Regions from separate parts of the Calothrix sp. CCY 0018 genome, predicted to be linked through region 1. Evidence: predicted binding sites of a transcription regulator. Region 1 holds the regulator's gene; each other region holds the start of a gene.
What was found. The regulator NtcA, encoded in region 1, controls nitrogen genes in cyanobacteria. The targets are predictions, from matches to a motif close to TNTGTANNNNNNNNTACANA.

Region 1 (3,218 bases):
GTTAATCACTTTCTGACGCTGAGCAATCATTTTCTCGCGTGCGGTAATTTCAGAATTACGCTTTTGAATTTGTTTATCGAGTTGAGCAATTTTTTCATCCCGCTTTTCAATCGCTTCTTGACGATTGGCTAATTCGCGATCGCGTTTGTTAATTGCAGCTTCAGCTTGGGCTAGGGCTTTATTAGCATCTGCAATCAATCGCTTTCTGTCTTCCTTGAGCTGTAGGCTTTCTGCCCTTAGCTGCTTGATCTCTTTGATTTTGCTGTCTCTTTCATCAATTATGGTTTGCAGCTCGTCAATAGCGCTTTTGTAACGAGTGGCTACTTGATCTAGTTTCTTTTGGGTACCTTGCAGTAAAGCTTCTGTACGGGCTTGCTGCTTGATGGTTTTATTAAGTTGAGCTTGGGTTAATCGTTGCTTGGTGTTTGCAGCTTCCAAGGAGCGGTTAATTGCCTCTAACTTTTTCTGTGCTTGTGCTTGTTGGTTCCTAGCTTCTGCTAACTCTCTTTTAGTAATTTCTAAATTATTCGCCGTACCTTCAAGTTGTTCTCGCTTGCTTCGTAAATCTTTTTGAATATCCTCAAGCTTAAATACTCCATCACGCAATCCTTCATCAACTAAAAATAAACTTGCTAAAGTTGATGCCGAAATACCAACTCCCGTTAAAATCGTCACTAAAACAGCAGTCTTTTTGGGACGCAGGTTGAAAAGTGAGAGACGTTTCTTACCTACCCGCGTGCCAATGCGATCGCCGACGGTAGCAATTACGCCTCCCAAAATTAAAATTGCTGTTATCAGGATAAACGCGGTGGTCATAAAATCGTGCCGAATTTATCCCTACACATACAGGCTACTACTTTCAGTTATTGTGTGTGAGAAAAGGCAAATAATGCAAGAGCTGAATATACTTAATTTCCAAGCGTGTCAAAATTCGTGGTCAAAAGGGCGGAGTAAACCGGATTTTACATTCCGCCTATTCAATAAGGCTCAAAACATTGCCTTTCGGAACAAAGCTGTTTAATTGGTAGCAGCGTTAATTATCATTCATCTGCTACCGTTAGGAAAGCATCTGTAATATTAACCAGATAATTTAGTCATTGCCGGTATAATCATTTCAGATGTATTTTTTCAAAAATTAAATCGCAATAATCAATATAGACCTCCTAATAACATAATTAGACGTTAAATCCTTCAACACATTTTTAAGTAAATTGCCGACTTAAAGTTACTGGCTTGTGTACGGTAATCTTCTTTTTGTGTATTGAAATCATCTTTTTTTCTCGTAAATCGCCTAATAATCTTGTAACGGTAACGCGAGTAGAACCAATCGCTTCAGCAATTGCTTGATGGGATAACTTTAAATCGATAGTTATTCCATCAGCACAAGGAACTCCAAAATCTCGACACAGAATTAGTAAAAAGCTCACTAATCTAGAACCCATATCTCGGTGAGCAAGAGTTTCAATCATCATCTCTGTCTGCAATATTCGCGAAGAAAGTCCTCGCAGCATCAACATAGATAATTCTGGATTTTCTTTGAGCGCTTGCTCTACTTGTTCAATTGGAGCCGAAAGCAATTCTACTGGTGTGAACGCTACCGCATGATAAAACCGATCCGATTTGTTTCCTGTTAATAAGGACAAAACTCCAAAAACACTATTCTCTCGTAGCAATGCCACCGTTATTTCTTCTCCTGCCTCATACACCCTGGAGAGCTTCACGGCACCTTTGAGAAGAAAATAAACTCGTTCAGCTGGATCGCCCGGAAAAAATATAGTTTTGTTGCGTTCAAATGTTTCAACAACTGGTGGAAAAGCTCCAGTTGCCATTTGTCTAAACACATTTGCTAGGGCTTTATCTTGTGTCACAATCATCTCCCTTCCCCTACCCAATGCCGGAATAAATAAAACAGATTACCGTATAATACACTTGAAAAATCAAGATTACATTGTGAACCTTTTTGTACTTTCCTATACTTAACCTCTTTACCTCATTACTATTTGTTCAACATGATACATAAATTCTAACCCTTAAAGCTACTAATTTTTAACACTATTCAGTTAGTTCATAGAAGTAAATTATTTAGATGAAGAAATATTTAAAATATCATAAAAAAAATGGTAATTAATGTAGCAGAATTTTAACAACATTTATTATTCCATCCCATAAATCGGATTTAAAAAATAATCTTGATCGGTCTAATATCTAGTATGCTCAACCATGAACCATTTTTGAATAGGTGATTTTTATGCTGGATCTGACAGGGAAAAACGCGCTTGTTACAGGTATTGCTAATAACCGTTCTATTGCTTGGGGTATAGCCCAACAACTGCATAAAGCAGGAGCAAATATTGGTGTTACCTATTTACCAGACGAGAAAGGAAAAATGGAGAAAAAGGTTAAAGATTTAGTCGAACCCATTAAACCTAGTTTGTTTTTGCCATGTAATGTCCAAGATGACGAGCAAGTAAAATCTACTTTTGATTCGATCAAGGAAAAATGGGGTTCTTTAGATATTTTGATTCATTGTCTTGCTTTCGCCAAAAGAGACGACTTAACCGGAGGTTTTAGCGAAACTTCCCGTGAAGGCTTTAATTTAGCTTTGGAAATAAGCGCTTATTCGCTAGCCCAATTAGCAGGTGCAGCCAAACCTCTAATGTCCGCAGGAGGAAGCATTGTAACTCTTACATACTTGGGTGGTGTCAGAGCAATTCCTAATTACAACGTGATGGGAGTGGCTAAAGCAGCATTAGAATCGAGCGTGCGTTATCTAGCAGCAGAACTCGGAGAGCAACAGATTCGCGTCAACGCAATTTCAGCAGGTCCCATTCGTACTTTAGCCTCAAGTGCGGTGGGTGGCATTTTAGATATGATTCATCATGTAGAAGAAGTTGCTCCCCTCAAACGTACTGTTACCCAGCTAGAAGTTGGTAATGCAGCAGCCTTCTTGTGTAGCGATTTAGCAAGTGGAATTACAGGTCAAGTTCTGTATGTTGATGCAGGATACGAAATCATGGGAATGTAATATGGCAAAATTTCCGATTTTTTTAATATTTTCTTTCTTAGTTGCAATAGTCTATTAACTTGTAGGTTGGGTTAGACGCACGAAAAACATTGGTTTTCAACTAAAAATTACTCGAAGCGTCGTAACCCAACATCTTCTCTATTAGCGATTAAAACTAAATGTTGGGCTAAAAGCGCATCTCAATCCGAAGATA
Region 2 (3,218 bases), on a different contig from region 1:
TGCATCCATTAAGTATTCGGGTACTTCTACTACTTCCCCTACTGCCGAAAATAGCTTTGTTGCAACTTCAGTATGATTGGCTTTAGTGTAAGCACCACAACAAATAGCAGTCACTCCCGCACCTACTGTAGCTGGGGTGTTTGGCATTGCTCTAATTACCGGCAAACCAGGGAAAGCTGCTTCTAATTGCTTTAATGGTACTCCTGCCAAAATCGAAACTATTAATTGCTTGCTTCCATGTTCGATTACTCCTGCTAACTCTTGAGCAATCGCACTGAATATCTGAGGCTTAATAGCTAAAAATACTACTTCTGTAGCTTGAGCAAACGCTATGCTGCTATCGGCGATCGCCAAAATTTTGTATTCTTGCTCTAAATAAGTCCGACGTTCTGGAAGTGGTTCGCTGACAATAACTTCGGATGGTTGATATATTTCACAACTGATGAGGCGGGATAATAATGCTTCGCCCATTACCCCGCCACCAATTAAGCCAAATTTTTTGTGATTCGTCATTGCCCATTTTATCAGTGGTCATTTGTCATTGGTCATCAGGCAGAAAACAAACGGACTAAATGACTAATGACTAATGACTAGTTTATCTTTATTTTGCCATGCGATTCGGTTCGTTTCCCCACGAAGCGTTAGATGGATTTGGATTAGGGTTGGGACGATTACGCACTGGTGGTTGAGGAACTTCATGAAGTACTCCGCCAGTTGTGCTAACTTGTACGCAGCTAGGCGTAAACAGAAAGATACTTTCTCCTATACGCTCTTGATGTCCGTCAAGGGCATAAGTACCTCCTGCAACAAAATCTACAGCACGCTGAGCTTGGTCTGGATCCATAATTGTTAAATTTAATACCACAGACTTCCGTTCGCGCAATGCTTGAATCGCTTGAGGCATTTCTTCAAAGGTACGTGGTTCAAGCACCAATACCTCAGAAATACCATTCAAGACTCCTGGCATACCGATGACATTACTCATTGCTTTTGCAGAAGAAGTGTTCGCTACATCGTTACCCATTGTAGGCATTGGTTCGCGCCAACGTCTATTAACTGCAACACTTTCTGGTTGAGGAGGAGCAGACGCTGGTTGATTCTGTTCTTGATAAAGATTCTCATAACCCTCTGCATCCTGCTCCTCTTCATAATATTCATATTCGACTGGTTCATTTAAACCAACAAAGTCTCTCAATCGGGAAAATATGTTATTCATTGTTACGCTCCTGGTGCCAACCATCTTTATTGAGAAGGTAAAAATTGTTTTTGTCAACTTTTACCACTACAAATAATCATTACTTGTAGTATATATTACAGTCTTTTATACAGCCTTGACGTTATTGCAACGTTTGTACTTAAATTACGGATAATGATGAGTCAAGATTATATCCTAGTAGTTTGAGAATGAAAAGTTGTTTTTACCCCTTATTTTCTTTTTTTTGCATTTGTAGATACTATATCTTTTGTCGCTTTTGGAACTAGAGTATTAAATAATTATTCTGTATCAAATGTCAAAATTTTCAATCTAACTTACGGACGAATATTTGCTTTTTTTATAGGAGTTCGCCAGTTTTAAGTATACGCTGGCGAATCATGGAGGGTCTATCAAAAGACTGACTGAAATTAAATATCGGTAGATTTTCCTTCTCCCAGCTTAAAACCAAGCAATATCAAGGTTTTTAGCTTTTTCTACCTTAATAAAGGTGACTTATAGATAACGTTCTCCGAACAAAATTGTTCCCAAACGTACCATAGTTGCACCAGATTGAATTGCTAACTGATAATCTTGCGACATTCCCATCGAAAGTTGCTTCATTTTGATATTTGACAAGCTACGTTCATTAATTTCAGCTATCAGTTCTCGTGTCCGATTAAACACGTCAACAACCTCCGAACTATCTAATCCTAGTGGTGGAATTGTCATCAAACCCTCAATTTGTAAACTTTGGCAAAGGTTAAGTTCCACCAAATCGTCTAGAAGTTGCTGTATCGTCCAACCGGATTTGTTTGAATCGGGGAGAATTTTGACTTGCAGGCAAATTTTGGGACTGACTCCCAACTCCGGAGCTAAAAGGTTTAAGCGCTGCGCTAACTTAAGGCTGTCTACGGAATGAAGCCATTGAAAAGATGAAAGAGCTTTTTTAGCCTTATTGCTTTGTAGATGTCCAATAAAGTGCCAGGAAATGCCTGATAAGTCTTGTAACTGCTCAATTTTGCTTTCAGCTTCCTGAATCCGACTTTCGCCGAAGTCTCGGATGCCAGCAGCATATGCTTCGCGCACAGCTGCTGCCGAAACCTTCTTACTAACAGCAATCAATTTGACAGATTCAGGAAGTGAATCTTGAATTAAATGTATACGTTCGATTAGCGAACTACTCATTGGAATGTACGTTGAAAAATACTAGTGAGCTGATCGTACTCAATAGATTGTCCGCTTCGACGCAAGTTACGCAAACGATTTTCCAACATCATTCTCGCCTCTGTACGTCCTACTGGTTGGAACTTAATGCCTTTCTCATCGTTTATTACCAGGAAAAACAGGCGTTGAGCATACAACGTAGTAAAAAGCTCTTGACTTTGGTCTACCGTACATATTCTGTAAAGTAGTCCCCAAGTTGGATGATTCAAGTAAGTTTCGGAATTTTCTGAATTCATTTAGTAGTCAAGGTACGAGTACATATATCTTTTCGCTGTTAAAAACAAAAAGTCGGAGCAATATTAATCAGATATCTCCGAATTTTTTTTAAGCAATGTAAATGCAGAATGGCAATAATGGTAGTTATTTGCACATCCGAAGAATGGATGTACGTATGAGAAAAATTAAATGCTAAATGTTCGTTACATTCTTCTCATCAAAAAGTACAGTTTCGACAAAACTTGTTACGATTACGACAAGTTTTGCTCCAAACCAATTAATAGCCTATTTAGGTAATCAAGCTTTTTTAGCTAAAAAACTATTTTACCCCAGCATTGAAATATCATATAAAACCAATTTTATTACTTCCGGATTCAATCGTTAGATATAAAGCATCCAAAGTAATATTTTGTAAACTTTTAAACAATGCTGTTAGTTTTATGTTGACACTTAAGACTACGTAATCATTTTGACAGTGCATCACATTTGCCATGAATTGAAGCGAACTATAAAAATACTTACCTGTATAGCTACTTTCACCTCAAACTCTTTGCAGTGCTTGTATTTGTGCTTGTGCTTTGTG
Region 3 (3,218 bases), on a different contig from region 1:
TAATCTCAAGAAATATTATTCATTTACCAATTTGGCCTTAATATTTTTATGCAAGCATTTTGGATTAAGCAAAATATATGATTGTTGCATTTAATAAAACTGTTTTAACCCCTCAAATTCTTACAGTGGCGAGATACAATTTTCGCTATTAAGAAACCCGGTTTTTGAGAAAATCGAGTTCCTTAATTGTTACAAATAAATAATATTATTATAATATATTAATTATTTAGATGCAGTCCACCAAGCTAAAGCATAAGGTTGAGTTGGTTCGTTAATGCTATTTTTAAACTTGACACTGATTTTATAGTTACCATCTTCAGGTACGGGACAGAAAATATGTTCCACGCTATCAACTCGACTCACAGAAGCACAAGTACTGCGATTATTTTTATCTTTACCGTCTGCTTTGACTAAATGCAAATCGAGATTATTCAAACCGCGATCGCGAAAAATTTCTCCTTTATCATATTTACCATTTTTGTTAGTATCGCCGAGTTCTACTAACCTATCCCAAGCTAAAGTTACAGACACAAAACTTCCTTTTTGTAAAGGTTTTGCTAAAGTATAGTCGGCAGATGTTCCGGCGAAAATTGCCCGGTAATCCCAGCCAATAGCGGGTACTGCTTTTTCTGGACTCCATTGTCCGGCACTAAACTGTTGATAAGCACGAAAAGCGTTTAAATGTCCGGTTCCCATTTGGGTATGCAAGGGAATTGCTGCGTCTTTGTAAGCATCAGAATCCAACCAATCTTTATTTTGTTTGTCAATTAAAGTGCGAGTCATCCCCAACTTCAAGCCATTTCCATCATCTTTAATTTTCTCGCTGGAATTGAGCAAAACAGCTTTCATCACTTCATGACGACGAGAATCAAGGCTCCAGGCAACTTTAACTTTTTGTGATGATGGTAATTTTTTCTGCTTAGCTAACGTGCGATCGCCAAATTCTTGTAGTAAGGCGACGGTACCAGTAACATGAGGAGTTGCAAAACTAGTTCCCGTAACTTTTTTGATTTCTCCATTAGGATTTAGTAAACTAATCCTATTTCCAGGAGCAACTATGCTGATAGTACGACGAGGACCTAAATTAAGTTCCTTCCCGGATAAACGTGCAGTCATTGACTGATTAATAGCCACCAAATTAGAAACATCAAGTTTTCTAAAAATCTCTCCTCGGCGAGAGGAAAAAGCCACATTCATTCCATTAAAATTATCTGTAGGAATGGGAATTCCGCCCTTACCTTGATTACCAGCAATGGCATATAAAACATTATGAACGCGACTAGACCAATCAACGCATAATGTAAGTAAAGCTTTACCATCCAAAACAGGTTCCGGTCTGGGATCTCGGCTTAAAGGTTCGCCAAAGCTAAAATTAATAGCGCGAACATCATTACCATTTTGTAAAGCAATGTGTTGAGCCGAAAGACATTCTTCCGGTTGGCCCATACCCTTGATAGAGCCGACAGCAGAAGAATACAAACGCGCTCCTGGAGCAACACCTTGAAACCCTTTATCATTACTAACCATCACGCCAGCAACATTATAGGCATGAGGATCGACTCCTTTATTTGATTTAGCAGGCTGATTGCCTTGAAAAACACCTGCTAAAGCTATAGAACGATTTTTAGAAACAGATTTATCTAAACCAAATTGACCCGGACGACCAATTTCCACTTGACCCAAAGCAATTTTTCGACCAAATAAATTATATGGCGGTTTGTGCAGCCTCAAAGCATCAATACCTTCACTACCAACAGAAGTAGTCAAAGCTAGTACCGGAACGGTCAAGCAAGAAGCACTTAATCCCCAAATCACCCAGGTTAATTTTTTCATCAAGTAGTTGTTAGTTGTTAGTTGTTAGTGGTTAGTTGCTCACGGAGTTAACAATTACCAATTCCCAATGCCCAATTCCCATTCGATATATTTAATTTTGTTTTCTTTATGATAAAAATATCAATATTTTGTTACAATGCATACAGAAGAGGACGCTTTAAGACCCACTAGCCATGATCAATAAAAATTCTAAGAAACCCGTTGTTATCGCTCCATCCATTCTATCAGCGGATTTTAGCCGTTTGGGAGAAGAAGTTCGCGCTATAGATGAAGCAGGAGCTGATTGGATTCACGTTGATGTAATGGATGGTCGTTTTGTACCTAATATAACGATAGGTCCTCTGATTGTGGAAGCGCTTCGTCCGGTAACTCAAAAGCCTTTGGATGTCCACTTGATGATTGTGGAACCTGAAAAGTATGTAGAGGATTTTGCTAAAGCTGGTGCAGACCATATTTATGTTCATTGCGAGCATAATGCTTCTCCTCACTTACATCGCACTTTGGGACAAATTAAGGAGCTTGATAAAAAGGCGGGAGTTGTACTAAATCCGGGTACTTCTTTAGACATGATTGAGTATTGTCTGGATTTATGTGATTTAGTCCTGATAATGAGTGTTAACCCCGGTTTCGGTGGTCAAAGCTTTATCCCTGGAGTCTTACCTAAAATTCGCAAGCTGCGTCAAATGTGCGACGAGCGCGGACTAGATCCTTGGATTGAAGTTGATGGTGGACTCAAAGTCAATAATACCTGGCAAGTTTTAGAAGCTGGTGCGAATGCAATTGTTGCAGGTTCGGCAGTCTTCAAAGCCAATAATTATAAAGAAGCCATTGAGGGTATTCGCAACAGCAAGCGTCCCGCACAAGATTTAGCCAAGGCTTCCTAGCATAAATCATTAAATATTCCCATCACCTGATACCCCCTCCTCTTAAATTAGCGGAGGGAATTTTTTATCTCATGATAAATCTCATTATAAAAGTGTAGAGACGTGGCGCAGTGCTACGTCTCCATCAAAATCTGTATTAAAACTAATTAATTACGTTTCAAATCTAATCTAAGAAACCCATTAGAGAAAAACTATCATCAACTTCATTTGAAGCAACCGGACGATTACCCATAACAGAATAAGTTTCCGAAACCACTAGATCGCTCTTAGCAATAGGACGAATTCCAGATAGATTAATTGTTTCAGTAAACTGCATCTTATTGGCTGCGATGGGGCGAATTCCCATAATATTCATCGTTTCAACTATTTGTAAGTCGCTGCTGGTAATCGGACGTTGCCCAGGAAGAGCAAGGGGTCCGCTTACTTCTTTCTCAGAATCTTTTTTTACATTATCTGTACTCACGCTTTCACCTTTTATATTTTCTAGTTTTGTACTGGCTT

Region 2: a site for NtcA is predicted at 1,299-1,318, ahead of ACM03V_RS20660 (cell division protein SepF). Genes of this name have one in related genera too.
Region 3: a site for NtcA is predicted at 1,961-1,980, ahead of rpe (ribulose-phosphate 3-epimerase). Genes of this name have one in related genera too.

What each region holds. Positions count from the first base shown of each region.
Region 1 covers NZ_CAWUDI010000028.1:84,140-87,357, reverse strand. Annotated here, with positions in the region: gene ACM03V_RS20420 (DUF3084 domain-containing protein) at 1-816, opposite strand, end outside; gene ntcA (global nitrogen regulator NtcA) at 1,203-1,874, opposite strand; gene fabI (enoyl-ACP reductase FabI) at 2,249-3,025, shown strand.
Region 2 covers NZ_CAWUDI010000029.1:29,712-32,929, forward strand. Annotated here, with positions in the region: gene proC (pyrroline-5-carboxylate reductase) at 1-513, opposite strand, end outside; gene ACM03V_RS20660 (cell division protein SepF) at 602-1,216, opposite strand; gene ACM03V_RS20665 (YggS family pyridoxal phosphate-dependent enzyme) at 1,709-2,380, opposite strand; gene pipX (transcriptional coactivator PipX) at 2,377-2,655, opposite strand; gene ACM03V_RS20675 (anthranilate synthase component I) at 3,177-3,218, opposite strand, start outside.
Region 3 covers NZ_CAWUDI010000032.1:29,170-32,387, forward strand. Annotated here, with positions in the region: gene ACM03V_RS22075 (S8 family serine peptidase) at 223-1,833, opposite strand; gene rpe (ribulose-phosphate 3-epimerase) at 2,007-2,717, shown strand; gene ACM03V_RS22085 (hypothetical protein) at 2,881-3,218, opposite strand, start outside.